Regions from separate parts of the Janthinobacterium sp. genome, predicted to be linked through region 2. Evidence: predicted binding sites of a transcription regulator. Region 2 holds the regulator's gene; the other holds the start of a gene.
What was found. The regulator sigma-54, encoded in region 2, starts transcription at its own class of promoters, with help from an activator protein. The targets are predictions, from matches to a motif close to TGGCANGNAANCTGCTTT.
Positions count from the first base shown of each region.

Region 1: the regulator sigma-54 is predicted to act here: its motif matches at 11,217-11,234, upstream of adh (aldehyde dehydrogenase).

Region 1 is NZ_DAMAGB010000071.1:1,994-17,581, forward strand. It holds gene rtcR (RNA repair transcriptional activator RtcR) at 1-467, opposite strand, end outside; gene RTQ46_RS25945 (TROVE domain-containing protein) at 679-2,244, shown strand; gene RTQ46_RS25950 (RtcB family protein) at 2,450-3,685, shown strand; gene rtcA (RNA 3'-terminal phosphate cyclase) at 3,699-4,718, shown strand; gene RTQ46_RS25960 (TonB-dependent receptor) at 4,719-6,866, opposite strand; gene RTQ46_RS25965 (c-type cytochrome) at 6,890-7,318, opposite strand; gene RTQ46_RS25970 (pentapeptide repeat-containing protein) at 7,334-7,918, opposite strand; gene RTQ46_RS25975 (methanol/ethanol family PQQ-dependent dehydrogenase) at 7,939-9,807, opposite strand; gene RTQ46_RS25980 (high-potential iron-sulfur protein) at 10,067-10,387, shown strand; gene pedF (cytochrome c-550 PedF) at 10,517-11,020, opposite strand; gene adh (aldehyde dehydrogenase) at 11,325-12,845, shown strand; gene RTQ46_RS25995 (DUF779 domain-containing protein) at 12,855-13,235, shown strand; gene RTQ46_RS26000 (4Fe-4S binding protein) at 13,354-15,504, shown strand; gene RTQ46_RS26005 (FAD:protein FMN transferase) at 15,501-15,588, shown strand, end outside.
Region 2 is NZ_DAMAGB010000001.1:255,111-270,698, forward strand. It holds gene RTQ46_RS01185 (MBG domain-containing protein) at 1-396, shown strand, start outside; gene RTQ46_RS01190 (hypothetical protein) at 396-1,019, shown strand; gene RTQ46_RS01195 (MipA/OmpV family protein) at 1,048-1,884, opposite strand; gene RTQ46_RS01200 (hypothetical protein) at 1,881-2,255, opposite strand; gene RTQ46_RS01205 (type II asparaginase) at 2,420-3,514, shown strand; gene RTQ46_RS01210 (MOSC N-terminal beta barrel domain-containing protein) at 3,634-4,485, shown strand; gene RTQ46_RS01215 (DUF484 family protein) at 4,520-5,686, shown strand; gene RTQ46_RS01220 (cation:proton antiporter) at 5,701-7,680, opposite strand; gene RTQ46_RS01225 (KpsF/GutQ family sugar-phosphate isomerase) at 7,789-8,799, shown strand; gene lptC (LPS export ABC transporter periplasmic protein LptC) at 8,856-9,479, shown strand; gene lptA (lipopolysaccharide transport periplasmic protein LptA) at 9,506-10,096, shown strand; gene lptB (LPS export ABC transporter ATP-binding protein) at 10,096-10,854, shown strand; gene RTQ46_RS01245 (RNA polymerase factor sigma-54) at 10,859-12,337, shown strand; gene hpf (ribosome hibernation-promoting factor, HPF/YfiA family) at 12,407-12,775, shown strand; gene rapZ (RNase adapter RapZ) at 12,870-13,733, opposite strand; gene hprK (HPr(Ser) kinase/phosphatase) at 13,999-14,934, opposite strand; gene RTQ46_RS01265 (PTS sugar transporter subunit IIA) at 14,971-15,453, opposite strand.

The DNA of each region.
Region 1 (15,588 bases), on a different contig from region 2:
GTATAGCTGCCGGGCGAATTGGCATTCTGGCGTTTCGGCGGCGACGTTTGCACCAGCCGGCCGGGAAAGTAGCGCGCCTCCGTCATCAGGAACATGCAGATCTGCGCCACGTGGCTGCCAGTGGTGATATGGATCCAGTAGTCTTCCTTGTCCGGATCGAACGGATAGCTGTTGGCAAAATCATACAGCGCCGCATACACATCCTCGAAATCCCAGGCATCCTTGATCGGCAGGTCATGCGCGACCAGTTCCGTCTCCGGCGAGACGCCGGCGATGTCCTGCGCGACCTGGCGCACCAGGTTCTCGAACTGCGGACCCGTGTACAGCAATTCGAAACGATCGATCACCTTGTCGTCATGCCGGGTCAGCGCCACGCTGGGCCGCCACTTTTCCCAGCGCGCGGCACCTCTTCCGTTATCGAGTTGCGTGCCCAGAAAACCGATGACCACCGTACGTTTTGCTTGCATGATTTGAAAATTACAGGATAAGAATTTATATGAAAAGATAATTTATCATGAAAATAAAAATGCACCTAATTTTCGGTGAAATCTGATGGAAGAAATTTATTTCGTATAATCAAAGGCTTACGAAATTTTTATGCCAGTTTCAAAAGCTGGCACAGCGCTTGCAATAGAGAGGATACAAACGAGATAAAACAGTAGAAGAGAGGATTCCATCATGGCCAACTTGCAGTTATTCCAGAGCACAAAACAAGCCGGCTTGTTGCCGGCAGCGCTGGGCGTCAATTCCGAAGGCGCCCCGGCGTATGCGCTGTCGCCACGCCACCAGCTGGCGCAGTACGCCGCCACCGGCTGCCTGAACACGACCTTTTATGCCGGCGCCGATGCGCAACTGGCGACGGTGCTGGAATTGTGCAAGGCGATCGATCCCCGGTTCATTGCGCAGACGGCCGTGTACTGCCGTGAGCGCGGCTACATGAAAGACATGCCGGCCTTGCTGCTGGCCGTGCTGGCCGGCCAAGGCGCGCAACAACTGGCGCCAGCGTTCGGCCGCGTGATCGACAACGGCAAGATGCTGCGCAACTTCGTGCAGATCCTGCGCTCGGGCGCCGTGGGCCGCAGGTCGCTGGGCACGCGTCCGAAAAAACTGGTGCAGGCCTGGCTGAACAACGCATCCGAACAGGCCTTGCTGGCCGCATCGGTGGGCAATGTGCCATCGCTGGCCGACGTGGTGAAGATGGTGCATCCGAAACCGCAGGAAGCATGGCGCGCGGCGTTCTTTGCCTGGCTGATTGGCAAGGACTACCAGCCGGAGGCATTGCCGCCCATCCTGCGTGCTTTCGAAGCATACAAGATGGACCCATCGCTGCCGGTGCCGGCCGTACCGTTCCAGATGCTGACGGCCTTGCCCTTGTCGGCAGAGCAGTGGGCGCAGATTGCGCGGCAGGGCGGCTGGCAGATGCTGCGCATGAATCTGAATACCTTAGCACGCCATGGCGTGTTCGGCATCGAGGGCATGGCGCAACTGATCGCGGACAAGCTGCGCGACCCGGAAGCGATAGCGCGGGCACGCGTGTTTCCGTACCAGCTGATGTCGGCCCATGCGGCGGCAGGAGAAAACGTGCCGGCCATCGTGCGGTCCGCCCTGGAGCAGGCGCTGGAAGCGTCGCTGGCGCACGTGCCGCAGATCGCAGGAAAAGTGGTGGTGTGTCCCGATGTATCGGGTTCCATGTCGTCGCCCGTCAGCGGTTATCGCGGCAGCGCCACCTCTGTCATGCGCTGCATCGACGTGGCGGCACTGGTGGCGGCGGCCGTGCTGCGCAAGAATCCGGACGCCGTGGTGCTGCCGTTCGAGCAAAGCGTGGTCAAGTGCCCGCTTGATGCGCAGGGCACGGTGATGGAAAACGCGGCAAAACTGGCGGCGATCGGTGGTGGCGGCACCAATTGCAGCGCGCCGCTGGCCCGCATGAACTGGAAAAGAATAACGGCCGACCTGGTGATTTTTGTGTCCGACAACGAGTCGTGGGTCGACGCGACACGGCCGGGTGCGACGGAAACGATGCGGCAGTGGCAGAAGTTCAAGCAGCACAATCCGCAAGCCCGGCTGGTCTGCATCGATATTTCGCCGCACGCCACCACCCAGGCGTGCGAGCGGGAAGACATCTTGAATATCGGTGGTTTTTCCGACGATGTGTTCAGGATCATCGCCGCGTTTGCCGCTGGCCAGCTGGACCCCGCCCACTGGGTGGGCGAGATCGAAGCCATCGAGTTCGCAGTGGCGTGATGGCCGCCGGGCAGTACGCATGAATGCGGACAGGACTACATGTAAAGGCGTCTTGTCCATCCCTGGTCATGCTCAGTTTCACCCGTTGTACCCCGAATGCAGGCAGGATTACATCGTAAAACCGCGTCAAACCGGTCCGGCAGTTGCCGGAAATCTTGTCACCCCTTGTCGGGCCCCTCATGATGATAAAAAGAAGAGAGAGCATATGAAAAACGAAGAATACGAAGTGATGCATGTAGAAGGCAGCCGTCCCGTGAAAATGTGGACGCGCGGCGTGCCGGTCGAAGAAGCGGCGAAAAAGCAGCTGCGCAATACGGCGACCTTGCCGTTCATCTACAAGCATATCGCCGTGATGCCGGACGTCCACCTGGGCAAAGGTTCGACCATCGGCAGCGTGATTCCGACCCTGGGCGCGGTGATCCCGGCCGCCGTCGGCGTCGATATCGGCTGCGGCATGATGGCGGCGAAAACCACGCTGTCGGCCAACGATTTGCCGGACAACTTGGGACCGCTGCGCAGCGCCATCGAGCGCGCCATCCCGCACGGCATGTCGCCGAAAACGCGCGGCCACCGCGGACGCGACGAGGGCTCCTGGCATACGCCGCCGTCGGCGGTCGATGCGGCGTGGCTGCAGCTGAAGGACGAATTCGATGCGATCTGCCTGAAGACGCCGAAGCTGAAGAACACCAATAACTACCGCCACCTGGGAACGCTGGGTAGCGGCAACCACTTTGTCGAAGTGTGCCTCGACGAGCAGGGCGCTGTCTGGTTCATGCTGCATTCCGGTTCGCGCGGCGTGGGTAATGCCATCGGCAGCCATTTCATCGAACTGGCCAAGCAGGACATGCGCACCCACTTCATCAACCTGCCGGACCAGGACCTGGCCTACCTGGCCGAAGGGACGCAGCATTACAATGATTACGTGGAGGCGGTCGGCTGGGCGCAGCGTTTTGCGCGCAACAACCGCGAAGTGATGATGCAGAACCTGATTGCGGCCGTGCGCACGGTGATCCACAAGCCGTTCGAGACGCACGTGGAAGCGGTCAACTGCCACCACAACTATGTGCAGAAGGAGCACCACTTCGGCAAGGATGTGCTGGTTACGCGCAAGGGGGCGGTATCGGCGCGCGAGGGCGAGCTGGGCATCATTCCAGGGTCGATGGGGGCGAAGAGTTTTATCGTGCGCGGCAAAGGTAATGCGGACAGCTTCCACAGCTGCAGCCACGGCGCTGGACGCACCATGAGCCGCACGGAAGCGAAGCGCCGCTTCAATCTGGAAGACCAGGTACGCGCCACCGAAGGCGTCGAGTGCCGCAAGGATGCCAATGTGATCGACGAGATTCCGATGGCCTACAAGGATATCGACGCGGTGATGCTGGCCCAGCGCGAACTGGTCGATGTGGTGCATGTGTTGAAGCAGGTTGTCTGCGTCAAGGGATAGAAAGAGAAGCAAAATGATAGAAATTGATGGTTCCCAGGGAGAAGGCGGCGGGCAGATACTGCGCTCCGCGCTGACCCTGTCCATGATCACGGGCCAGCCGTTCCGTTTGACGGGCATCCGTGCCGGCAGATCCAAGCCGGGCCTGCTGCGCCAGCACCTGGTGGCGGTGCAGGCTGCCGTGCAGGTGTGCGGCGCGCGCACTTCGCCGGTGGCGCTGGGCTCCTCCACGCTGGAATTCGTGCCCGGGCCGATACGTGGCGGCGACTACCGCTTTGCCATCGGCAGCGCCGGCAGCTGCACGCTGGTGCTGCAAACGCTGCTGCCGGCGCTGCTGCATGCGCACGCCCCGTCCACCATTCATATTACCGGCGGCACCCACAATCCGCTGGCGCCGCCCGTGCATTTCCTGCAGCGCGCGTATGGCCGCGTGATGGCGCAGATGGGCGCGCAGATCGGGATCGAGCTGCCGCGCTTCGGTTTCTTTCCGGCCGGCGGCGGCGAGGTGAGCGCCAGCGTGAAGCCGTGCGCGCAGTTGCAGCCGATCGAGGTGCTGGTTCGCGGCGAGCGCAATGACGGCTATGCCGAGAGTTTTGTGGCCGGCGTGTCGGCCGGCGTGGCCGAGCGCGAACTGGAACGCATTGCGTCGGGCATGGGCTGGAGCGGCAAGCAGTTGCGCCTGCGTGCCTTGCCGGCCGAGCAGGGGCCGGGCAATGTGCTGCTGCTGACGCTGGAACACGAATACGTGACGGAGGTATTTGCGTCGTTCGGCGAAAAGTCGCTGCTGGCCGAGACGGTGGCCAAGCGCTTGCTCAATGAAGTGCGGCGCTATCTGAAGTCCGAAGCGGCCGTCGGCGAGCACCTGGCGGACCAACTGCTGCTGCCGATGGCGCTGGCCGGTGGCGGCGCCTTTACGGCCACCACCATCTCCCAGCATGCGCTGACCAATGCCGAGATCATCGCCCGTTTCCTGCCGGTGACGATACGCTTCGAGCAGCATGAACATGCTGCCCTGTGCACGGTCAGTGCCGCCTGATCAGAACACGTACTGCGCGCTGACACCCAGCAGCCAGTTGCGGCCTGGCGCCGCCTCGTAGTAGCGCTTGTTGCTGTCGCCGACGATGACCGAACCCACATAGGTCTTGTCGAACAGGTTGTTCAGGCGCGCGAACTGCTTGAAGCGCCAGTTGCCCAGGCTTTGTTTCGCATTGACGCGCGCGTTGAACACCGTATAGCCGGGCGCCGGCTTTTCCTGGTTGCTGTCTTCCGCATACACCTTGTTGCTGGCCACGCCCTCGAACGCCGCGCCAAAGCGCTCCAGCGAGTCCTTCCACGCCAGTTCCGCAAACAGATTCGCGCTTGGCACGCCCGGCAGGCGGCTGCCCTTGGCGACGGCACCGAATGCTTCGTCATATACGGCGTGCAGACTGGTCAGCGCCCATCTGGTAGTGAAACCATACGGCAGGCTGGAGTCGAGCGACACTTCCACGCCCTGGCGCACGGTCTTGCTGGCGTTCTTGTAGCTGGTGCGACCGCCGCTGGAAGCGTCGACCACCAGTTCATCGTCCGTATGCACCTGGAACACGGCCGCATTGACATGCGTATTGTTGTTGACGCGCGCCTTGACACCCGCTTCCAGGTTGGTGCTGGTGGCCGGTTTCAGCCTGAAATTGAAGCCGCTGCCGCTGCCCGAATAAAACAGCTCGTTCAAGGTTGGTGCCTCGAAGCCGCGCGCGGCGCTGGCATACACATTCAGATTCGGATTGACCTGGTACAGCACGCCCAGTACCGGCGTCGTGTGGCTGAACTCCAGGCTGCCGCTGTCATTGCCGTTGCCGAAGTAATGGTCATCGACCGACACTTTCATCTTGCTGTGCCGTACGCCCGCGCTCAGCATCCACGGGCCGCTCTGCCATTCCGCCTGGATGTACGGGTCGAGGCTGGACACCACATTCTGCTCGTCGCGGCGCAGCCGTCCCTTCAGGCCGAACACATCGCCGATATAGTTTTCATAGCCGGTACGGTCGTCCTTCGAGCGGCCATAGTCAATGCCGAAGGTGGTACTGAGCTTGCCGCCGGCCAGCTGGTTCACGTGGGTCCAGTTGGTGTCGATGCCGTAGAAGTCGCGCTTGAAGTCGACCACGCCGCCCGAATGGCTGGCCGGTGCCTGGAAGCCCTTGGTGAATGCCTGGTACTGGATCACATCGCGGTTGCCGCCATATGCCATCACGCGCAGGCGGTCGTCGCCGAAGCGCTGTTCCCAGGTGGCGCCGATCTGCTGGTGGTCGATGCTCTTGCGCGTGTTGTAGCGTTCGGCCAGCGTGCGCTTGGGATTCTGTGGGTCGGTCGCGTCAAGCTCGCCGGCGCGCGGGTCGCGTTCGAACGTGGCCCAGGTGGCGCCCAGCGGGTCCTGCGTATTGCCCTGGTGCAGACTGTTGGCCACGATGGTCAGCTTGCCGTCCGCATTCGGCTTGACGGTGATCTTGCCGAATGCCTGCTCGCGCGTGGCCGCGCTGTGGTCGCGGAAACCGTCGGTGCGAAAGCGCGAGCCGTCGAGCACGTAGCCGATGCCGTTCGCTTCGCCCTGCGCATTGAGGTCCACTTTATTGGTGCCGTAGCTGCCGCCGGTGACGTTCAGTTCCACCGACGGCGGATTCTGTCCATCCCTGGAAAACAGCTGCACCACGCCGCCCGAATGGTTGCCGTAGATGGCGGAAAACGGCCCACGCAGCACTTCGATGCGTTCGGCCGTATCGAGATTGAAGGTGGCAGCCTGGCCCTGGCCGTCGGGCATGCTGGCCGGGATGCCGTCGCTGATCAAGCGCACGCCGCGCACGCCAAAGGCGGAGCGGGCGCCAAAGCCGCGCGACGAGATCTGCAGGTCCTGCGCATAGTTCTGGCGGTTCTGCACCACCAGGCCCGGCACCGCGGCCAGCGCTTCCGAGGCGTTGACGCGGATCTGGCCATCCTGGATGCGCGCGCTGTCGACCACGTCGATCGAGGCGGGCAGGTCGAAGCTGGGGTGGCCGACGCGGGTAGCGCTGACCACCACCACATCGGCGACCGGCAGGGTAGCGAATTGCGCGTCAGCCTCGGGCTCGGCCGCCAGGGCGCTGGCAACCGGCCAGGCGCCCAGCGCGAACAGCGCGGCGACCGCGTTCAAACGGAATGGGTACTGCTTCATGAATTCTCCAATAGTGGGTACGGCTAATGCGCTGCATGGTCGATGTCGACGCTGGTCTTGAGCCGCGGCGCGGCAAGCGGGCGGCTTTCGATAAAGCTGCGCACGGCCCAGATTTCCCCGGCAGTCAGCACGTCGCGCCATGGCGGCATATAGACTATCCCGGCACGAACCTTACCGGTAGTTACCGCCATCATAAAGTAGCTGTCGACATCCTGCAGGCAGCGCGCCTGCAGTGCGCCGTCCTTCAACGGCTGGCAAAAGGCGTTCAGACGGCGCAGATCCGGCGCTTCCGCCGAGGGGCCGGTTGCCTGTTCCCCATGGCAGCGCGCGCAGTTGGCCTGGAAGACCTGCGCCCCAAGGGCGATGGCGGCAGGGTCGCCGCGTACCGGGTTGGTTTCCCCGGCCTGCGCGGCCAGCGGAGAAAACAGCAAAAGCAGAAGCAGTCGGTGCATGGCGGGGCTCCGGTATTACCAGCCGGCCGGGCAGCCGGTGCAGCCCTCCAGGTTGGCGTCGGGGAAAATGGCAAAGCGCAGGATGGCGCGCTCTAGGTTGGCGTTCTTCAGGTTCGAGCCCCAGAACTTGGCTTCCTGCAGGTCGGCGTCGACCAGGCTGGCGCCCACCAGGCTGGCGAGATTCAGGCGTGCCGCCTCCAGGCTGGCGCCGCGCAGGTCGGCGCCGTCCATGTCGGCGCGCATCAACCGGCTCGTTTCCAGGTTGGCGCCGGCCAGGATGGCGTGCCGGAACGAGGCGCCCGGCGCATTGAGCGAATACGCCATCGCACCCGTCAGGTCGGCGCCGTCGAGCAGGGCGCCGGCCAGGTTGGTGCTGCGCAGGTTGGCCCGCATCAGGCGCGCGCCGCGCAGGTCGGCGCCGTGCAGGTCCTTGCCGACCAGGTTGGCGCCGCGCAGGTCGGCGTTCGCGCATTGCGCATACGGCCACAGGTGGCAGCCGCCGATGATGGTGACCTCGGGCGCGGCCTCGCCCTGGATGGTCTGCGCGCCGGCAGGCGGTGCCAGGCACAGGGCCCAGCACAGCAGCGCGCCGAGAGCCATCAGACTACCCGGCGCCGTCCTCATTTGCTCGCTACCCGCGATGGCGCTTTCGGCAGCTTGAAGACCCAGTAGCTGCCGCCCTGCGTCACCTGCTTGGTCAGCTCGGCCATGTCGCCGCCCCACAGCGGCACCGCGCCGCCGTAGCCGCTCGACAGGCCGATATACTGCTCGCCATCCTGTTCCCAGGTGACGGGCACGGACACCACGCCGGAGCCGGTCTGGTACTTCCACAGTTCCTTGCCGGTCTTGGCATCGAACGCTTTCACGAAGCCGTCCGAGGTTCCCGTGATCAGCAGGCCGCCGGCGGTGGTCAGGGTGCCGCCCCACAGCGGGAATTTTTCCTTGTTTTCCCAGACGATCTTGCCGGTCTTCGGATCGATCGCGCGCAGGGTGCCGATATGGTCGTCATACAGGCGCTTGATGCGGAAGCCCTGGCCCAGGTAGGCGGAACCGGCCTTGTAGTGGATTTGCTCGGTCCAGTAATCCATGCCCCAGTGGTTGGCGGGGATGTAGAACAGGCCCGTGTCCGGCGAATACGACATCGGCATCCAGTTGGTGCCGCCCAGGAATGGCGGCGACACGAAAACGGCCTTGCCCTTGTCGGCGCCCGCTTCCGGCAGCGGCGGGCGCTTGCCGTTTTCCACCGGCCGGCCCGTTTTCAGGTCGATGCTCTTGGCCCAGTTGATGCCGTCGACAAAAGGCCAGGCGTTGATCAAGGACGTCGGCTTGTTCGGATAGCCGGCACCCAGGGCCAGCTTGGTGCGATCGGTAACGTAGAAGTAGCCATTGCGGTCGGCATGCGCGGAGGCCTTGACCAGCTTGCCCGTTTTGGCGTCCTTGTAGTCGAACAGCACCACCGAGTTATTCCCCGAGAAATCCCAGGCATCGTTCGGCGTGTGCTGGTAAAAGCCTTTCAGTTCGCCCGTGCTGGCGTCGACATAGGCCTGGCCCGAGGTGAACAGGCTGTCCCAGTTGCGCGGATCGTCGCCTTCCTTGGTACGCTCCCAGGTATTCCATGGCGCAGGGTTGCCGGCGCCGATGACGATGGTATTGGTCTCCGGGTCGAACGAGGCCGTCTGCCATGGCGCGCCGCCGCCATGTTCCCACGATTCGCGCAGCTTGCCGTCCTTGTCGCGCGGCCAGCTCGGCGCCCTGGCGTCGCCGGTCGGCGTGCCCGGTTTGCCGTCGGTGCGGCCGACGTGGCCTTCGACCAGCGGACGCGCCCAGACCTCGGCACCGGTTTCCGGATCGCGCGCGAACAGCCAGCCCTGGGCGCCGAATTCGTCACCCGAGTTACCGTGGATGAGCAGCACGCGGCCGCCTTTTTCGCGAATGATGAATGGCGCGCCGGTCATCGTGTAGCCGAGTTTCTGGTCGCCGAATTTTTCGTTCCACATCACCTTGCCGGTGTTCTTGTTGAGCGCCACGATGCGCGCGTCGAGCGTGCCGAAATACACCTTGTCGCCAAAGATGGCCGGTCCGCGGTTGACCACGTCGCAGCAGGGGCGGATATCGTCGGGCAGGCGGTGCTCATAGGCCCACAGCTGTTTGCCGGTCTTCGCGTCGAGCGCATAAATGCGCGAGTACGAGGCCGTCACGTAGATGATGCCGTCGTGGACCAGCGCCTGCGCTTCCTGGCCGCGCTGCTTTTCGCCGCCGAAAGAAAAGGTCCAGGCAGGCACGATCTGGTCAACGTTTTTCGTGTTGATTTTTTTCGCCAGGCTGTGGCGCTGCGCTTTCAGGCCCAGGCCATAGCTGAGCACTTCGGTCGTGCCCTTGTCGGCGTTGGCGATATCGTCCCAGGTGACTTTGGTGTCGGCGGCCGTGGCGGCGCCGGCGATCAGGGCGAGGATGGCGAAAGCGATTGGACGTGGAAATACTGGCTGCATGCTGGTCTCCCTTGCTGGTTTTATAGTTGGTGGTGCGACGTGGTCGCTGATGACCAATTGAGCAACATGCATGCCAGGCGTTTTGCGCAGCGTTGACGACCAGGTGTGCGCCGTCCTGCCACAGTGGGCACGGTAATGCTGTCCTGTTTTGTCACAGTGCGCTGGCGCCGCCCGTGGCGGGCGGGTGCTGGCACAAGGGTTGCTGATGGACGGGCAAGGCCGCCTTGCGCCTTCTTGATAACGACAACAGGAGACCACCATGCATCAACCATTACGCCGCCATTTTCTTTGCCAACTGCTCGCCGTTGGCGGCATGGGCGCCGCCTCGCTGGCCGGTGCACAATCGAGTGCACCCAAGGTCGACGAGGACAGCGACCAGGCGAAAGCGCTGGGCTATCGCCACGATACGAACAAGGTCGATACCAAAAAATACCCGCAGCACAAGCCGGCGCAGCACTGTGCCAACTGTTCGTTTTTTCAGGGGAAAAAGGACGATGCCTGGGCGGGGTGCGCCATGTTTGGCCGCAAGCAGATTGCGGCGCCGGGGTGGTGCATGGCGTGGGCGAAAGTGCCGGGGTGAGGGGACGTAATCCGGCACGGTTAACAATGTTGTCGGATTACGGCCCTGCGGGCCTGTTCCGACCTACGGTTTATGCAGGTGCGTAGGTCGGGTTAGCGCGCAAGCGCGTAACCCGACAACACCACTGTCCTACAACGGCACCTCGCGCCGCGTCTCCAGATACGCCTTCACCGCCCAGATCGCCTCCTGGCTGAATACGCCCTCGAATGGCGGCATATACACGGCGCCATTGCGCGAGCGGCCATGGCGCACCGTCTCCAGCACATACTGATCAATTTCCTGCGCGCAAGCCTCTTTTTTCTTGGCATCCGGCAAGGCCGCACAGTCATTGTCGAGCTTGCGCAAATCCGGCGCCATGCCGCCCGACACGGCTTCCAGCCCGTGGCAGCGCGCGCAGTTCTGGGTAAAGGCAGAGTTGCCGATCCGTATCGCTTCCGCATTGTTGCGATACGGGTTTTCCGTGCGCCACTCGGCGCCCAGTTGTGGCAGTGTGGATGTATCGACCGCCTGCGGCGTCATGTTGCCGTGCGCCCAGACGGCCGCGGCCGCCAGCATGCAGGCCAGGCCGCCGGCGGCCAGCCGCAGGGTACGCAGGCGCCGGGTATGGATGGTGGTAGAAATACGTGGGGTCATGATGGTCTCCGTTCTGGTTATGCGCTCGATCGCGTCATGACCTGGGTAGCAATCGGTATGCCATCGCGCGCATCGCCATGCGCCGTGCCGCTGCAGCTGTTGCGCTGCTCAGAAACGGAACAACGGCAAGGCGCGGATGATCCTATTTGACGCAGCGCGCCGGCTGGGCGGGCGGCCATCGCCGCTATTTGCAGGCTGGCACGGCAATTGCAAAACAAGAGATCAGGATCACCTGACACAACACTCCTAGGGCCGCCTCGCGGCGGCTTTCATCGAAGCTAAGACCAACGAGAAAGAGGACGACATGAATCTGGCAGACATCAGCAAACTGGGCGTAGCCAATCCCTTCAAACAGCGCTACGACAACTATATCGGCGGCAAGTTCGTCGCTCCCGTCAAAGGCGAATACTTCGGCAATATCACGCCGATCACGGGCCAGGTGTTTTGCGAAGTGGCCCGTTCCACTGCGGAAGACGTCGAGCTGGCGCTGGACGCCGCGCATGCCGCCAAGGATGCGTGGGGCAAGACCTCGCAGACCGAACGCGCCAATATCCTCAATAAAATCGCCGACCGCATGGAAGCGAACCTGGCGCTGATCGCCACCGCCGAAACCATCGACAACGGCAAGCCGATCCGCGAAACCACGGCCGCCGACATCCCGCTGGCGATCGACCATTTCCGCTATTTCGCCGGCTGCATCCGCGCCCAGGAAGGTTCCGTGGCGCAGATCGATTCGGAAACCTACGCCTATCACTTCCACGAGCCGCTGGGCGTGGTCGGCCAGATCATCCCGTGGAATTTTCCTATCCTGATGGCGGTGTGGAAGCTGGCGCCGGCCCTGGCCGCCGGCAACTGCGTGGTACTGAAACCCGCCGAGCAGACGCCGGCCTCGATCATGGTGCTGATCGAACTGATCGGCGACCTGCTGCCGCCGGGCGTGCTCAATATCGTCAACGGCTATGGCCTGGAAGCGGGCAAACCGCTGGCATCGAACAAACGCATTGCAAAAATTGCGTTCACCGGCGAGACGGGTACCGGCCGTCTGATCATGCAGTACGCGGCGCAGAACCTGATTCCGGTCACGCTGGAGCTGGGCGGCAAGTCGCCGAACATTTTCTTTGCCGATGTGATGGACGCCGACGATGCGTTCTTCGACAAGTGCCTGGAAGGCTTTGCCATGTTCGCGCTGAACCAGGGCGAGGTGTGCACCTGCCCGTCGCGCGTGCTGATCCAGGAATCGATCTACGAAGCGTTCATCGCCCGTGCACTGGAGCGCGTGGCGAAGATCAAGCAGGGCAACCCGCTCGACTCTTCCACCATGCTGGGCGCGCAGGCATCGCAGGAGCAGCTGGAAAAAATCCTGTCGTATATCGATATCGGCAAGCAGGAAGGCGCTGAAGTACTGGCCGGCGGCGAGCGCAATACGCAGGGCGGCGACCTGGAACAGGGCTACTACGTGCGTCCGACCGTGTTCAAGGGCGACAACAGCATGCGCATCTTCCAGGAAGAGATTTTCGGGCCAGTCGTCTCCGTCACCACTTTCAAGGACGAAGCCGATGCGCTGCGCATCGCCAACGACACCCTGTATGGCCTGGGCGCGGGCCTGTGGACGCGCGACGGTTCGCGCGCCTTCCGTGTCGGCCGCGCCATCCAGGCCGGCCGCGTGTGGACCAATTGCTACCACCTGTATCCGGCCCACGCCGCATTCGGTGGCTACAAGCAGTCGGGTATCGGCCGCGAAAACCACAAGATGATGCTGGACCATTACCAGCAGACGAAAAACCTGCTGGTGTCGTACAGCCCGAACGCGCTGGGCTTCTTCTGAGGAGTCGTCATGACCATGGAACGCGTGACGGCCACGGCGGCCGCACTCGACATGCTGGCCACCCTGCGTGGCAAGCATGGACCGCTGATGTTTTTCCAGTCGGGCGGCTGCTGCGATGGCAGCGCGCCGATGTGCTACGCGGCCGGCGAGTTCAATCTTTCCGACACCGACGTTTACCTCGGCAACCTGGACGGCACGCCGTTCTACATGGGCATCGAGCAGTTCGCGTACTGGGAACATACGCAGCTGATCATCGACGTGGTCGATGGCAATGGCGGCATGTTCTCGCTCGATAACGGCACCGGCCGGCGCTTTCTCACGCGCTCGCGCCTGTTCACCGACGACGAGCTGGCGCAGCTGCGGCATCCCTCGAAAGGCGTGACCAACTAGTTTGTTGCCACCCGGTCTGGAACACAGCGGGCGTCATCTCCCCGCTCGCCCGGATACGGTTTAGCTGGCGGCTGCGGCCGTCAGCTTTTTTTACGCCTGCCCGACCACACTGGAGACCATGATGCATACCATGGCGCGCTGCCGGCGCGCGATAACGCTCGCCCTTTTCCTTGTCCTTCACCTGGCGGCGGGCGCGCTGGCGCTGCTGCTCGGCGCCGCCACCGCGCAGGCGGGGGTAATGACAAAAGCCGAACTGGCGCAACGTTTTCCGGCGCCGCTGACGGTCGGCGAACGCGATGCGGAGCTGCCGGTCTGGCCTCTGTTCCGCCAGGGCGCCAATGGCGGCGAGCTGGCCGGCTATGTCTTCGAATCGGTCGATCTGGCGCCCATTCCCGGCTTTTCGGGGGTGCCCGTCAACCTGCTGGTGGCGATCGATCCCGCCGGGCGCTTTCTCGGCGTCGAGGTGCTGTCGCAGCATGAGCCGGTATTCCAGTACGGCCTGGGCGAAGCGCCGCTGTTCGAATTCGTCAAACAATACCGGGGCGTCTCGCTCAAACAGCATATCGGCATCGAGACCAATGGCCGGCGTACGCGCCAGCCTGACGCCGCGCGCGTGACTATCGACGGTGTCTCCAAGGCGACTGTTTCGGTGCGCATCATCAATGAAAGCGTGCTGGCAGCGGCCTTGCTGGTGTCGCGCCGCAAGCTGGGGTTTGGCGCGGGCAGGGGAGCGGGCGGGATGGCCCGCGTGCGCACGGATCTTCTCGACACCATGACGTTCGAGCGCCTGTTGGGCGAGGGACTGGTGCGGCATCTGCGGGTGACCAACGCGCAGCTGGAAAAGCTGTACGCCGGCAGCGATGGTGCGCGGCTCGACGAGGAAGCGCTGCGCCAGCCCGGCGATATTTTTATCGACCTGTATCTCGCCTGCGTCTCCGTGCCCGGCGTGGCGCGCAGCCTGCTGACCGAAGCGAGCCTGGAAAAACTCAAGCCCTGGATAGAGCAGGGCGACCAGGCCATTCTGGTGATCTCGTCGGGCCGCCATCGCGTGCCGGGCGAGGACTTTACGCGCGGCGGCATACCCGAGCGGCTGCTGCTGCGCCAGCACGAATTGGCCATCGATATGCGCGACCTCGATCTCGACCTGAAACTGCTGCCCGGAATTCCTGCGCCAGCGGACGCCAGCCTGACCGTGTTTCGCGTGCCGGCCGAAGCGGGGCTCGACCCTGGCGCCGCGTTTGATTTCACCGTGCCGGTCACGCGCAGCAAGGGCCAGTTCTATCCGGAGCGCATTGTGCGCGAGCTGCCGGTCACCTATCGCGTGACATCGCGTTTCCTGATTGCCGCGCCGGGTGACACGAGCTGGCATGCGGCATGGAGCGAGCGGCGCAGCGATCTGCTGATACTGGCGGCGGGACTGGCCGTGCTGGCGCTGGCACTGTCGATGCCGCGCAAACTGAGCAGCAACGGTCGCCGCTTCGCCTGGTTCCGCCTTGTCTATCTGGCCTTTACTGTCGGCTTTATCGGCTACTGCGCGCAGGCGCAGCTCTCGATCGTCAACCTGACCGGCGCGCTGCAGGCGCTGGTGGCCGGGCGCGGCCTGTCATTCCTGCTGCACGATCCGATGACAGTGGCGCTATGGGCTTTCGTTCTGGTGTCGCTGCTGCTGTGGGGAAGAGGGACTTTTTGCGGCTGGCTATGTCCGTTCGGCGCGCTGCAGGAATTCACCGGCAAGCTGGCGAGGTGGTTCAAGCTGCCCCAGCTCAAGCTGAACCGCGCGCTTGATCTGCGTCTCAAACGCATCAAGTATCTGGCGCTGGCGCTGATCATGGCCAGCGCATTGACCGGCTTTGCCGTCGATACGCTGGTCGAACTGGAACCGTTCAAGACGGCGATCACGCTCAATTTCGTGCGCGCCTGGCCATATGCGGCGTATGCGCTGGCGCTGCTGGCAATCAGCGCCTTTGTGCATAAATTCTTTTGCCGCTATCTGTGCCCGCTGGGCGCCTCGCTGGCGCTGCTCGGGCGTTTTCGTCTGCTGGACTGGATACCGCGCCGCAGCGAATGCGGCACGCCGTGCCAGACCTGCCGCCACCGCTGCGACTACCAGGCCATCAAGCCCGGTGGCGCGGTGGTCTACGCAGAGTGCTTCCAGTGCATGGACTGCGTGGTGATCCATGAAAGCGAACAGAAATGCGCGCCGCGGCTGCTGGAGCAAAAGCGCGCACGCACCATCGTCATTCACGCCGACAAAGGAGCATCCGTATGAAGCGCCGCACGTTTATCGCCGCCTCGCTCGGCGCCATCGCCGCTGGTGCTGGTGCTGGCTCACGGCCGCATCATCAGCCAGTCC
Region 2 (15,588 bases):
GTGGTCGTTCCGCCAGTCGTGGTCGTGCCGCCGGTTGTCGTCGAGCCTCCTGTCGTGGTACCGCCGGTCGTCGTCGTGCCGCCGGTGATCGTTCCACCGGTCGTGGTGGTGCCGCCTGTGGTCGTGATTCCGCCCGTACCGGCCCAGCCCGTGCGGGACGTGCCGCCAGTCGTGGTGCCAACCGGCAGCTTCCAACCGGCGCCGCCACCGGTGGTGGCCTTGCTGGTGCTGCCGCCATCGCCACCGCCTGGTGCGCCGTTTGCTTTTCCGGTAGCGCCGCCAGTGGTGCCGCCAGCGCCGGCCCTGGACATTCCTGCGCCACCGGCCGCGCCGGTGGAAGCGGCACCGCGGCCATACGTGCCGGCAGTCTATCCGCGCAAGCAGGATCGCAATTGATGGCGGGGAAGTGGCTGCTCGCCCTGTGCGCCCTGGCTGCGGCGCCTTGCGCGCTGGCAGGGAGCGGGCGGGCCGACTTCAAGCTGGAAGCGGCGTCTGCCGAGACCAGCAGCCTGGCCGACTGGATCGTCGCCTCAAGCGACAATGGGCGACTGCCTTTCGTGATTGTCGACAAGCGCGGCGCCATGGTCTATGTATTCGACGCCGATGGCAGCCTGCGCGGCGCCTCGGCGGCCCTGCTGGGCCAGTCCTCGGGCGACGACTCGGCGCCCGGCATCGGCACGCGCAAGCTGGCCGACATCAAGCCCGACGAGCGCACCACGCCGGCCGGCCGCTTTGTCGCCTCGCTGGGGCACAATCTGCATGGCGGCGAAATCCTGTGGGTCGATTACGATGCCGCCATTTCGCTGCATCCGGTGGTCACCAGCAATCCGCGCGAGCACCGGCTGCAGCGCCTGGCCAGCGCCACCACCAGCGACAACCGCATCTCGTATGGCTGCATCAATGTGCCGCCCGGGTTCTACCAGAATGTCGTCAGTCCTTCCTTCCGGCAATCGGATGGCATCGTATATATCCTTCCTGAAACCCGGCCGGCCAGTACGGTTTTTGCCGGCTACCGTTAGCCGGCACGGCTGAAACCGGGCCTTCTCGCTATTCTTGTCCGTCCCAGGCAGGCCGGCTCGAACGCTGCCATGTCCACATCAGCCCGATGCCGGCCGAGGTGCCGCTGTGCTGGCGCAGCAGCGGGCTGTCGCGGTTGGCGGCGCCTGCGTAGTTGTCGTAGCGCAGAAAGGCAAACGCGCGCCAGTCGCGGTGCAGCAGATACGAGCCGCCCAGGCCCAGGCGCGTGAGCATCAGCCCGCTTTTGGCCGCATAGGCGGGCCGCCCCAACGTGGCAAATTGCTGCGGCACGCCATAAAAATAGTCATTGATGCCTTTGTTGCCCAGCACGGCGGAGAGGGCCGTATCGATATGCCAGCGCCCCTGCGGGCCGGCCAGCGTATACGCCAGTCGCGGCTCGAACGTGGCGCCCTGGCGGTGCAGGCCGCCGCGCGCCTCGATCACGGCGCGCAGCGGCAGCTCCAGCCGCACCCGGCTGTTCGGCGATGGTTCGGCCAGCTTGATTTTCAGGCGCGGGCCAAACTCCACCAGCGTGCCCAGGTCCGGCATGCCGCGCCGGGCCGGCACATCGTCGGACCTGGCCGGCAGCGACAGGGCAAAGCCCACGTCAAATTCGGTTTTATCGGTGTTGACCAGCCGTGCGCCCACGCCCGAGCGGTCGGCGCGCAGCACTTTTCCCCGGTAGATCAGATAGGGCAGGGCCAGGGTGCGCGTCGAGCGCTCGCTGGACCCCGGATAGGCGGGCGTGGCGGCGGTGCCGCCAAAGACGCCGGCTTCCCACAGCGGCAGCGCCGGTTCGGCGGCCAGCGCCGGTGCCAGCGCGATGGTGCCTGCTGCCAGCAGGAACAGGGTGACAGTCCTGGTCATGGTCGTACTCCGCAAAATGGTTCAGTGACAGGTGGTGCCGGCGGGGCAGCTCGCCCGGCGCGCTGCCACAGCGCGGCGGCGTTGCGCGCATGATGCTCCACTGCATCTGGCCGGCAGGCGGCACCGGCAGCGAGCGCGGCTTGCTGGTGCAGCCGTGCCTGCCAGCTGGCGTCGCCATGGCCCAGTTCGACATTGTCGATGGCGTCTTCATACGTGCGCAGCGCCTGCGGCCAGCGTCCCTGCCGGGCCGCCTCGCCTGCCCATTGTTCCTGCTGCGCGGCCATGCGCAGCTCGACTTGCGTGGAGCAGGCGGTCAGCGCCAGCAGGCAGGGCAGCAGGATGCAACGCAAGCGGGAAGTGGGCACAGGCATGGCAGGATCACAGTGGTCGAAATGAGGCTACTGTAGCGCATGGCCTGGCGCGCACGCTTGGGCACATGCTTCTCGTTGGCGAAATCGTCGCTGGCAGGCTGCACCGATGGCATATAATTTGTGCACGACTTTGTTATTTTTTACATACTACCAACAGGAGCACCATGTTTTCACGCAAATTCCAATCCTGTGCACAGCTGATGCTGGCCACGCTGATGATGAGCTTTGTCGCCGCAGCTCCCGCGCGCGCGCAGCAGGCAGCCGTCAAATTGCCGAATGTGGTGATCCTGGCCACCGGCGGCACCATCGCCGGCAGCGGCGCCGACAGCACCACCACTGTTGGCTACACCTCGGCCACCGTGGGCGTCGAGCGCCTGATCGCGGCCGTGCCGGAACTGAAGAAAGTGGCCAACGTGAAAGGCGAGCAGGTATTCCAGATCGCCAGCGAAAGCATGGGCAATGAACACTGGCTGACCCTGGCCAAGCGCATCAATGTGCTGCTGGCCTCGCAGGATGTCGATGGCGTGGTCGTCACGCACGGCACCGACACCATCGAAGAGACTGCGTATTTCCTGAACCTGACCGTCAAGAGCCACAAGCCGGTGGTGGTGGTGGGCGCCATGCGTCCGTCGACGGCGATCTCGGCCGACGGCCCGATCAACCTGTACAACGCGGTGCTGCTGGCCGGCAGCAAGGAAGCCGTCGGCAAAGGCGTGCTGGTGGCCCTGAACGACCAGATCAACGCGGCGCGCGAAGTGACCAAGACCAATACCTCGACCACCGACACCTTCAAGTCGACCGAACTGGGCATGCTCGGCTATATCCAGGGCAGCAAGCCGTTTTTCTACCGCCAGTCCACGCGCAAGCACACGCTGGAGTCGGAATTTGACATCAGCAAGCTCGATTCCCTGCCGCAAGTGGACATCGTCTACGGCTACGCCAACATGAACCGCGTCGGCATGGATGCCTTTATCGCCGCTGGCGCCAAGGGCATCATCCACGCCGGTGTCGGCGATGGCAGCGTGGCGGCGCAGATGAAGCCGGCACTGGTCGAAGCGCGCCAGAAGGGCGTGCTGATCGTGCGTTCGAGCCGCGTCGGCCAGGGCATCGTGGCGCGCAATGGCGAAGCCAATGACGATGAACTCGACAGCGTCGTGTCGGACACCCTGAACCCGCAAAAAGCCCGCATCCTGCTGATGCTGGCCTTGACCAAAACCAACAGTACGCAGGAAATCCAGCGTATTTTCTACACCTATTGATCTGGCTGGCGGCCAGCGCCGGGTTTGCCTCATCAGGCAGATTTACGCTGGCCCGCTTTGCTGCCATACTTCGCCTTTGAACAATAAACTGACGGCAGCCGCGGCGCTGCCCGTGGCGCATGGCTATCCTGTCCGAAATCACCTTTTATCCCATCAAGTCGTGCGCCGGCATTGCGCTGCGCGAGGCGGTGCTCACTTCAAGCGGCCTGATGAGCGAGCAAGTCTACGATCGTGAATGGATGGTGGTCGACAGCGCCGGCCGCTTCCTGACCCAGCGCGAATACCCGCGCATGGCGCTGATCGTGCCAAAAATCAAGGCCACCACGCTGGAATTGCGCGCGCCGGGCATGCTGCGCCTGGAAATCGAACTGGGCCTGCCGCATCCGCAGAGCGCACCCATGCTGGAAGTCCAGTTGTGGGACGAGCCGGTGCGCGCCTATGATTGCGACGAGGTGACGGCCGCCTGGTTTTCCAACGCCATCGGCGTGCCGTGCCGGCTGGTACGCTTTCATCCGGACGTGGTGCGCGCCACCAGCACCCAGTGGACCGGCGGCATTGCCGCCAGCACGCTGTTTTCCGATGGCTATCCGATCCTGGTGGCGGGCGCCGCCTCGCTGGACGATGTCAACGACAGGCTGCGCGCCATCGGCCGCGACGCCTTGCCGATGAACCGCTTCCGGCCCAACCTGGTGATCGGCGGCATCGGCGCGTTTGAAGAAGATTACGCCGAGTTTTTGCAGTTTGGCAATACGACATTAAAACCGGTCAAGCCGTGCGCCCGCTGCCCGATTCCGTCGGTCGACCAGGCTACCGGCGTGCCGGGACCGGATCCGCTCGATGTCATGCATGGCTACCGGGCCAAGCCCGAACTGGACGGCGCGATCTGTTTCGGCATGAACGCCATCGTCACCCAGGGCGGCGATGAGCGCATCGTGGTCGGCCAGGAAGTCGGTTTCGAACTGGCGTTTTAAGCGACATGGCCGCACAGAAGGGTTCAAGGTTTATATGAGTCAACCGATATCGCCAGTGTCAGGCCAGCAAGCCAGCGACGCCAACGGGCAGGGCCAACTGGTCACCCGCCTGGAGGCGGAAAACCAGGCCTTGCGCGCGCGCCTGGCCTTCCTGCTGGAGCAGGTCGAGCGCAACCACGCCATCATGGGCCGCCACCAGGCATTCGACCTGGAACTGGTGGGTGCCTCCACCTTTCCCGAACTGATCGCCACGATTTTCCGCACCTTGCCCGTGATTTCCGAACTCGACGGCGTGACCCTGAGCCTGGTCGACGAGGGCGACGATATCCTGGTGGTGATGGAAAAGCTGGGCGTCGATTTCAGCGCTTTCCCGCAAATGCTGTTCGTGCAGCAGGCCGGCGAGCTGGGCTTTGCATCACCGGTGCCGGCGCCGCTGCTGGGCGCGTTCGATGCGGCGGTGCACGGCGCGCGCTTTCCCGGCGCCGATGCGGGCCTGCGCAGCGTGGCGCTGGTGCCCTTGCTGCGCAACAAGCGCCTGATCGGCAGCCTGAACCTGGCCAGCAATGACGCGCTGCGCTTTACGCCGGCGCTGGGCACGGATTTTATCCAGCACATGGCGTCGATTATCGCCATCTGCCTGGAAAACGTGATCAGCAATGAAATGCTCAAATATATCGGCCTCACCGATGCGCTGACCGGCGTCTACAACCGCCGCTATATCGACCGGCGCCTGCTGGAAGAAATTGCCCGCGCGAAGCGCCAGCACTATTGCATCTCGTGCATGTACATCGATATCGATCACTTCAAGCTGGTCAATGACACGCATGGCCACCAGGGCGGTGACGAGGTGCTGCGCGAGGTGGCGGTGCGCATCCGCCACGAGCTGCGCCGTTCGGACGCGCTGGGGCGCTTTGGCGGCGAGGAATTCGTGGTGCTGCTGATCGATGCCAATCTCGACAGCGCCACCTTCGTTGCCGAGCGCATCCGCGCCAGCATTGCCGGCATGCCGTTCGACCTGCCCAGCAGCGCGCAAACGCACGTGAGTGTCTCGATCGGCGTGGCCAGCCTGCCGGCCCATGCGTCCGAATTGCCGATTGAAACGGTGGCCCAGCAGCTGGTGGCGCATGCCGACCAGGCCCTGTACCAGGCCAAGGCGAATGGCCGCAACCAGGTGGTCAGCGCCGCGGCCAGCGTGGCCTGATCGCTGACTGCTGATTATTTCAGCAGCAAGCTTTCCGCTTTTGCCACGGCGTCGGCGGTGCCGCGCAGCACCACCACGTCGCCGCTGGCCAGTTGCAGCTCCGGCGTGACGTCAAGCCGGCCCCGGCCGCGGCGGATGGTGGTCACGGAAGCGCCGCAGCCGGCCACGTCCACCGTACTCAAGGGCAAACCGACACACCGCGCGCCATCGCCAACCGTCACCGAATGCAGGCGGTCGAGATCGGCGTCGTCGCCCGCATCGCTGGCGCCATGGAAATAGCCGCGCAGCGAGGCATAACGCTCCTCGCGCGCCGCCTGCACCCGGTGCACCACGCGGCGCAGCGGCACGCCCATCATGATCAGCGCATGCGAGGCCAGCATCAGGCTGCCTTCCATCAGTTCCGGCACCACTTCGGTGGCGCCTGCGTCGCGCAGCAGGTCCAGGTCGCTGTCGTCATAGCTGCGCACGATCACGGGCAGTGTCGGCGCCAGTTCATTCACCAGGTGCAATAACCGCAGCGCCGACGGCGTATTGGCGTAGGTAATCACGATGGCGCTGGCGCGGTAAATGCCGGCCGCCACCAGGCTTTCGCGCCGTCCTGCATCGCCATACGACACATGGGCGCCGGCCAGCTGCGCTTCCTGCACCCGCTCCGGATCGAGGTCGAGCGCATGGTATTCGATCTTTTCTTCGGCCAGCAGCGTGGCCAGGCTCTGCCCGCTGCGCCCGAAACCGGCGATCAGCACGTGTTTCTGCGCGGCCATGGTGCGCGTGGCAATTTTCGTCAGCGCCAGCGACTGCATCATCCAGTCGTTGGCGGCCAGCTTCATGACGATCGCGTCCGATTTCGCAATGATCAGCGGCGCGACCAGCATTGACAGCACCATCGCCGCCAGCACCACCTGCACCACGAACGGATCCATCAGCCTGATGCCGCCAGCCAGGTTGAGCAGCACGAAGCCGAATTCGCCGGCCTGCGCCAGCCCCAGCCCCGTGCGCAGCGCCACGCCATTGGTCGAACCGAACAGCCGGGCCAGGCCGGCGATCAGGGCAAATTTGAGCAGCACCGGTGCGCACAGCAGCAATAACACCAGCCACCAGTTTTCAAACACCACGCGGATATTGAGCAGCATGCCGACCGTGATGAAAAACAGGCCCAGCAGCACGTCGCGGAACGGTTTGATATCCTCTTCCACCTGGTGCTTGAATTCGGTCTCCGATATCAGCATGCCGGCAACAAACGCGCCCAGCGCCAGCGACAAGCCCGCGCGTTCGGTGATCCAGGCCGCGCCCAGCGTGATGAGCAAGAGGTTGAGCATGAACAGCTCCTGCGAGCGGCGCTTGGCCACGATGGTCAGCCAGCCGCGCACCATCTTTTGCCCGAGGAACAGCAGCAGGATCAATACCACCACCGCCTTGGCGCCGGCCCAGGCCAGCGTTTCGGCCAGGTTCTCCGAGTCCTTGGTCAGCGCGGGTATCAGGATCAGCAGCGGCACCACGGCCAGGTCCTGGAACAGCAAAATGCCGATGATCTTGCGGCCGTGTTCGCTTTCGAGTTCGAGCCGTTCCGTCAGCATTTTTGACACAATGGCCGTCGACGACATGGCCAGCGCGCCGCCCAGCGCAAACGCGGCCTGCCAGCTCAGGTGGAAGTAGGCCGACAGATAGCGCCCGACGAACCAGCCGAACACGACGGTGGCGACGATGGTGGTCACCACCTGCGCCATGCCGAGTCCGAACACGATGCGCCGCATGGCGAGAAACTTGGGGAGGGAGAATTCGAGCCCGATGGAAAACATCAGGAACACGACGCCGAATTCGGCCAGCGTATGGCTCGCTTCATTCTCGGCCGCCAGGCCCAGCGCGTGGGGGCCGATGACGATGCCGACTGCCAGGTAGCCGAGCATGGGCGGCAAATGCAACATTCTGAAAGCGACCACGCCAAGCACGGCGCTGCCGAGTAACATCAAGGTCAGTTCTAGCGAGGAAAACATGGGTTGCCCGGGGAGGTCAGTGGAAATCGTTGTTTGTTGTGACTGGCAAGTTTTTTGCTTTCCTAATTCGTTTATACTTTGGGGATGAGTGTAACCCATGAAAAAACAATGCAGAAAGCTTTTGATCGAAGTGACATGAAAGCCACAAGCGAGCGGGCCGTGGCGCTGGCCCGCACCACCTTGCAAATCGAGGCCGATGCCATCATCGCGCTGCATGCGCGCCTGGCCACGGACGACAGTGTCGGCCGCGCCGTCGCGCTGCTGCTCGAATGCAAGGGCCGCGTGGTGGTATCCGGCATCGGCAAGTCCGGCCATATCGCGCGCAAGATCGCCGCGACGCTCTCGTCCACCGGCACGCCGGCGATGTTCGTGCATCCGGCCGAAGCGGCCCATGGCGACCTGGGCATGGTTACGTCCGAGGATGCGTTTATTGCCATCTCGTATTCCGGCGAATCGGCCGAACTGATGGCCATCATGCCGGTCGTCAAGCGCATGGGCGGCGTGCTGATCTCGATGACGGGCAAGCCGCAGTCGAGCCTGGCACAGCTGGCCGACGTGCATCTCGATATCTCGGTGGAAAAAGAAGCCTGTCCGCTGAACCTGGCGCCGACCGCCAGCACCACCGTGACGCTGGCGCTGGGCGACGCGCTGGCGGTGGCGCTGCTGGACTTGCGGGGCTTCAAGGAAGAAGATTTTGCCCGTTCGCATCCGGGTGGCGCCCTGGGCCGCCGCCTGCTGACGCACGTGCATGACGTGATGCGCAGCGGCGAGCGGGTGCCGAAAGTGCCGGTGGACGCATCGCTGCTGCAGGCGCTGGAAGAAATGACAAGGAAGGGCATGGGCATGACGGCCGTGGTCGATGCGCAGGACCGCCCGGTGGGCGTGTTTACCGATGGCGACCTGCGCCGCATGTTCGAACGCGTGCAGGATTTCACGCAAGTGGCGATCCGCGACGTGATGCATGCGCAGCCGCGCAGCATCGCGCCCGACCGTCTGGCCGTCGATGCCGTGGCCGTGATGGAGCAGCACCGCATCAATCAGATGCTGGTGGTCGACGCTGACGGCAAGCTGGTCGGCGCGCTGCATATCCATGACCTGACACAGGCCAAGGTGATCTGATGCCCGCAGGCCTGCCGGACCGGCAGGGAGGCACAACTTTTTGAGAGTGAAACACTATGCGGAAGCCAGAAGGCGCCCATCGCTGGCGCATGATTTTTACCGTGCTGGGCGCCGTCGTGTTCGCACTGGGCAGCTTCTGGCTGCTCGAAGTGATGAACAAGAGCAGCCAGGACGTCAATGGCAGCAAGAAGCTCGACGAGCCCGATTATTTCGTCACCAATTTCAGCATGGTGCGCATGGATTTGCAGGGCAAACCGAGCTATATCGTGTCCGGCGCCAAGCTCACGCATTTCCCGGCTGACGATTCGTCCAATATCGACCAGCCTTTCGTGCGCAAGATCAGCCCGGGCGTGCCGCCGCTGAACATGAACGCGGAACTGGCGCATATCGACCAGAACAACACGCGCCTGCAGTTGTCGCGCAATGTGGTGATCGACCGCATAGCCGGGCCGAAAACGCAGAACCTGACGCTGAAAACCGAGGCGCTGACGATTTACCCCGACGAAGAGCGGATGGAGTCGGCCGTGCCGGTCGACCTGGTGTCGGGCCGCTCGCATGTGACCGGCGTGGGCCTGAACGCCAACAACGCCACCAGCGTGGTGGACGTGCCCAATTCGGTGCGCATCGTGATTCCGCCGCGCACGCCGGTGCAGGCGCCCGCTGCTGCGCCGGCCCAATAAAAGATATGCAAAAGGACTAATATAAAATGAAAAAAATCTTGCTGTTGAGCCTGTTCTCGCTGGCCGTGATGGGCACGGCCCGGGCCGAAAAGGCCGACTCCGAAAAAGAAGCCGTGATCACCGCCCAGCGCGGCCAGGTCGATGACATCAAGCAGACGCGCACGCTGACCGGCGACGTGGTGCTGGTAAAAGGTACGCTGACCATGAAGGCCGGCCGCGCCCTGATCACGGAAGATCCGCAGGGCTACCAGTTCATCACGTTCTGGGCCGATGCGGGCAAGCTGGCCACTTTCCGCCAGAAACGCGATGGCGCCGGCGACCTGTGGATCGAAGGCGAAGCCGAGCGCGTGGAATACAACAACAAGACGGAAGTGGTGAAACTGTTTACCCGCGCCAAGCTCACGCGCCTGGAAGGCACCAAGCCGACCGACGTGGCCAACGGCGCCTTTATCTCGTATGACAGCCGCAACGAGTTGTTCAACATGGAAAACAGCAACAGCGGTACCAGCGCCCCGGGCGCCGGCAGCGTGCGCATGGTGATCCAGCCGAAGAACAAGACGCCGGCGGAGAAGGCGCCCGCCGCGCCTGCGCCGGTGCCCACGCCAGGAAAGAAATAATGGACAACAATTTACGCTGTGGCAGCACCCTGATCGTGCGGGGACTGCAAAAGACCTATGGCAAGCGGCAGGTCGTGCATGACGTGTCGCTGCAAGTCGAATGCGGCGAAGTGGTGGGCCTCTTGGGTCCGAACGGCGCCGGCAAGACCACCTCGTTCTACATGATCGTCGGCCTGGTGCCGTCGGACGGCGGCACCATCGACATCAGCGGCGTCGATATCTCCAGCCTGCCGATCCACCGCCGCGCGCAGATGGGCCTGTCCTACCTGCCGCAGGAAGCGTCGGTATTTCGCAAGCTGACGGTGGAAGACAATATTCGCGCCGTGCTGGAAATCCAGACCGTCGACGGCCGTCCGCTGAAAAAGCCCGAGATCGAGGAGCGCCTCGACAAGCTGCTGGCCGACTTGCAGATCGAAAAGCTGCGCGAAAACCAGGCCCTGTCGCTGTCGGGCGGTGAACGGCGGCGCGTGGAAATTGCCCGCGCGCTGGCCACCGATCCCCGCTTCGTGCTGCTCGATGAACCGTTCGCCGGCGTCGATCCGATCGCCGTGATCGAGATCCAGCGCATCGTGCGGTTTTTGAAGGAACGCAATATCGGCGTGCTGATCACCGACCATAATGTGCGCGAAACGCTGGGCATCTGCGACCGCGCCTACATCATCAACCAGGGCTCGGTGCTGGCGTCCGGGCGGCCCGACGACATCATCGCCAACGAGTCGGTGCGCCGCGTGTATCTGGGCGAACACTTCCGCATGTAAGCCGATGAAACAATCACTGCAGCTGCGCACCTCGCAGCATCTGGCACTGACGCCGCAACTACAGCAATCGATACGCCTGTTGCAACTGTCCACCCTGGAATTGCACCAGGAGCTCGAGCAATTGCTGACCGATAATCCCTTGCTGGAACGGCTCGACGATCCGCTCGACCGCTCCTTGCGCCTGCTGTCCGATGGTGCGCTGAGCTCGACCGCGGCGCCCGGCGAAGCACCGCCGGCGCCACCGGGCCAGGACGCGCCGGCGCCAGCCGCCGAAGCGGAAACCTTTGATGGCGATGGCGGCGAAAGCACGGCCGCGCCCGAAGGCGGCGACAGCGACTGGAACGAAGCGAGTCGCGGCAAGGCGCCCGATGACGAAGATTCCAGGCCACAACTGGAGGCCCATCACTGCACCTTGCGCGAGCACCTGATGGAGCAGATGCGCGTGACCGTGCTGGAGCTGCGCGACCGCGCGCTGGTCGAACTGATCATCGATGCGCTGGACGACAATGGCTATCTGGAAGAGCCACTCGAGGAGATCCAGGCGCGCCTGCCGGAAGAGCTGGAAGTGGACGCCGACGAGCTGCGCACGGCGCTGTCGCTGCTGCAAAGTTTCGACCCGGCCGGCGTGGGCGCGCGCAACGCCTCCGAATGCCTGGCGCTGCAGATCAAGCGCCTGCCACAGGTGGCGCTGGTGACGCGCCGCATGGCCCTGACCATCGTGGAAAAACACCTGACCTGGTTTGCCCAGCGCGACTTCAACAAGCTGAAAAAAGCCCTCGATTGCGACGATGAAGACCTGCGCGAAGCACAGACCGTGATTCGCCTGTGCAATCCCCATCCGGGCGCCGTGTTCGCGTCCGACGTGTCCGACTACGTGGTGCCGGACGTGGTGGTCAAGCGCGCCCGCAATGGCTGGCAGGTATCGCTGAACAATGACGTGATGCCACGCCTGCGCGTGAACGCCATGTACGCCAACCTGCTCAAGCAGGGCAAAGGCGAGGGCGGCATGGGCGCGCAGCTGCAGGAAGCCAAATGGCTGATCAAGAACATGCGCCAGCGCTTCGATACCATCCTGCGCGTGGCGCAGGCGATAGTAGAACGACAAAAGGATTTTTTCTCGCATGGCGCAGTTGCCATGCGGCCACTTGTGCTTCGTGAAATAGCTGATACACTGGGTTTACACGAGAGTACTATCTCGCGGGTAACAACCCAAAAGTACATGCTGACCCCGCATGGAATGTTTGAGTTGAAGTATTTCTTTGGCAGCCATGTCGCCACCGAAGCAGGAGGGGAAGCGTCCTCGACGGCGATACGGGCATTGATCGTGCAATTGACAGGAGCAGAGAACCCTAAAAATCCTTTATCCGACAGTAAGATTGCGGACATGCTGGGGGAACAAGGCATGGTGATTGCGCGACGTACTGTTGCCAAATACCGGGAAGCGTTGAAAATTCCGCCAGTGAGCCTGCGTAAGTCTTTGTAGTTTTTTCGGTTCCTCTACGGTCCGGATGTCACGGACACCGCACGAACCCGATCATCTTTAGGAGTGTGTATGAATCTCACCATCAGCGGACATCATCTCGAAGTGACACCAGCCATCCGTGAATACGTACAAACCAAACTGGAACGCGTGAAACGCCATTTCGATCACGTCATCGATATTGCCGTGATTCTGACCGTCGACAACCTCAAAGAGAAAGAAAAACGCCAGAAGGCCGAAGTGAATCTGCGACTGAGCGGCAAGACCGTCTATGTGGAAAGCCTGGCGCAAGACCTGTATGCCGCGATCGACAGCCTGATCGACAAGCTGGACCGGCAAGTGATGAAGTACAAAACCAAAGTGCAAGGGCACGGTAAAGAGGCGATCAAGCATCTGCCTGACAACACCGACAACTCTGAAGAAGCCGCCGCCGCTGTCTAGCCGGCCTGCCGTTTCCAGATTGTTGTGATCAACTAAGGGCGCGCTGTATTTTACTCGCGCCCTTTTTTGCGGCCATTTTTTCCTCGTTCACTGCTCAGTGACGCTCGCGGTGCCGCAGGACGACCCGTTCCTTGTCCGCAAAATACTGCGCCAGATGTTCCGCCATGTACACCGAGCGGTGCTGGCCGCCCGTGCAGCCGAGCGCCACCGTCAGATAGCTGCGGTTGTCGGATTTGAACGACGGCAACCATTTTTCCACAAAATTGCGGATGTCGGCAAACATCTCCAGCGCACTCGGCTGTGCGTCGAGAAACGCGATCACCGGCGCGTCGCGGCCATCGAGCGGACGCAGCGCTAGGTCGTAATAGGGATTCGGCAAGGCCCGCACATCGAACACGAAGTCGGCGTCCAGCGGCACGCCCAGCTTGAAGGCAAACGATTCGAAGAACAAGGTCAGCGGCGCGCGTTCGGAAGCAACGATATCCTTGACCCAGGCACGCAGCTTGTTGGCGCTCAGCTCGGACGTATCGATCACATGGCCGAGCTGCTCGATCGCCGACAGGCGTTCGCGCTCTTCCAGGATGCACTCGATCAGGGTGCGGCGGCTGGCCGGATTGGCGTCGGGGCGCAATTCATGCGACAGCGGATGGCTGCGCCGCGTTTCCGAAAAGCGTGCCACCAGCGAATGCGTGGTGGCAGTCAGAAACATCACCTTGACGTCATGTCCCTGGTCGCGCAGCAGCGCCACATTGTGCGGCAGGCTGACCAGCGACTCGGCGCTGCGCGCATCGACGGCCACGGCCAAATGGGTGGCGCCCTCTTCGCGCAGGGTTTGCACCAGGTTCGGCAACAGGGCCGGCGGCAGGTTGTCGACGCAGTAATAGCCGGTGTCTTCGAGCACATTGAGTGCGACGGATTTGCCGGAGCCGGAGATGCCGGTGATAAGGACGATATGCATGCGGCAATCATACAATAAAGACCGCATGCGCGCCCCGTGGCAACCCGGCTTACAAATTATTGCAATTACTTGTGTGGTGCGGATTGGACAAACCCACGTGCCGGTGCCAACAATGTTGTCGGATTACGCGGGCCAAGGCCCGCTAATCCGACCTACGCGCTAATCGCCGCTCATTGCCAATCGTTGGTGAAGCAGGGAATTGACGAAGCGCAGCTTCGTGCCTGCGGAACGGTTCGCCCTTGCAAGGGCGAACTCCTTGGCAATATCAATCGCCACTCATGGCCAATCGTTGCCGCTCCATGAACTCCTGCAAGGTATCGATGCCGCGCAATTGCAAGATGGTATTGCGCACGGCCGCTTCCAGCAGCACGGCGATATTGCGGCCGGCGGCGACGGGGATGACGACCTTGCGGATCGGCAGGCCCAGCACGTCTTCGGTTGGGAACAGGAACGGCAGGCGCTCGACTTCTTCTTCCAGCGCATTGCGGCGCACCAGGTGCACGATCAGTTTCAGCCGCATCTTGCGGCGCACAGCCGTTTCGCCAAAGATGGCCTTGATGTCGAGCAGGCCCAGGCCACGCACTTCGAGCAGGTTCTGCAGCAGCGGCGGGCAGCGTCCTTCGATCATGTTCGGCGCGATGCGTGAAAACTCGACGGCATCGTCGGCCACCAGGCCGTGGCTGCGCGAAATCAGTTCCAGTCCCAGCTCGCTCTTGCCCAGGCCCGAGTCGCCCGTGATCAGCACGCCCACGCCCAGCACGTCCATGAAAACGCCATGCATGATGATGCGCTGCGCCAGCTTTTTTGACAGGTAGACGCGCAGGAAGTCGATCACTTGCGCGGCCGGCAGCGGCGTGGAAAACAGCGGGATATTCTGCTCGTCGCAGATGGCGAGGATGTCGGGTGGCGTTTCCAGGCCTTGGGCGATGATCAGCGCGGGCGGGCCGCCGGCGATCAGCTCGCCGATCACGTGGGTGCGCGTATTGACCTTCAGGCGCTGGTAGTAATTGATTTCCTGGTGGCCAAACACCTGGATGCGGCCTGGGTGGATCAGGTTCAAATGGCCGACCTGGTCGGCGGCCGAGGAAACATCGCCCGAGATCAGGCGCTCGCCGCCGGGAAAGCCGGCAAACCAGCCCAGTTGCAGACTTTCACGATTGTCGTCGTACAGGCGTTGTATCGTCAGCGGCGTTTGCAACATGGCAGTTTTCTTCAGGAGTGGAGGAAGACCTGAAGTTTAACCCGCCGCTTGCAGACTAGGTTGCCAATTGACGATGCGCGAATGCACGGATTTCGGTTCCGGATCGGTGGCCAGCGCCGTGCGGAAGGCGTCGTCGGAAAACATCTCGGCAATTTCCGACAGGATTTCCAGATGCTGCTGGGTAACGTGGTCGGGGATCAGCAGAAAAAACAGCAGGCTGACGGGCTTGCCATCGGGCGACTCGAACGGAATCGGTTCGACCAGGCGCACGAAGGCGCCCAGTGGCGCCTTCAGCGTCTTGGTGCCCTTGATGCGGCCATGCGGCACGGCCACGCCATGACCGAGGCCGGTCGAACCCAGGCGTTCGCGCGCGAACAGATTGTCCGACACGGTAGAGCGGGCGATGCCGTAATTGTTTTCGAAGATCAGGCCGGCTTGCTCGAAAGCGCGCTTTTTGCTGGAGACTTCCAGGTCCAGCAGGACGTTTTCGAGGGATAGTATTTTGCTAAGATTAGTCATGACACTCAATGAAATGGTGCAATGCGCAGAAGGCTTGCGAGCCGAATTATAGGCCTGTTTGTGCGGCCTGTAACGCCAATTCTCAACAGTATATGCTTGCTGCCGGCGCAGTGGGCGCTCCGGCAAGAGTAGTCA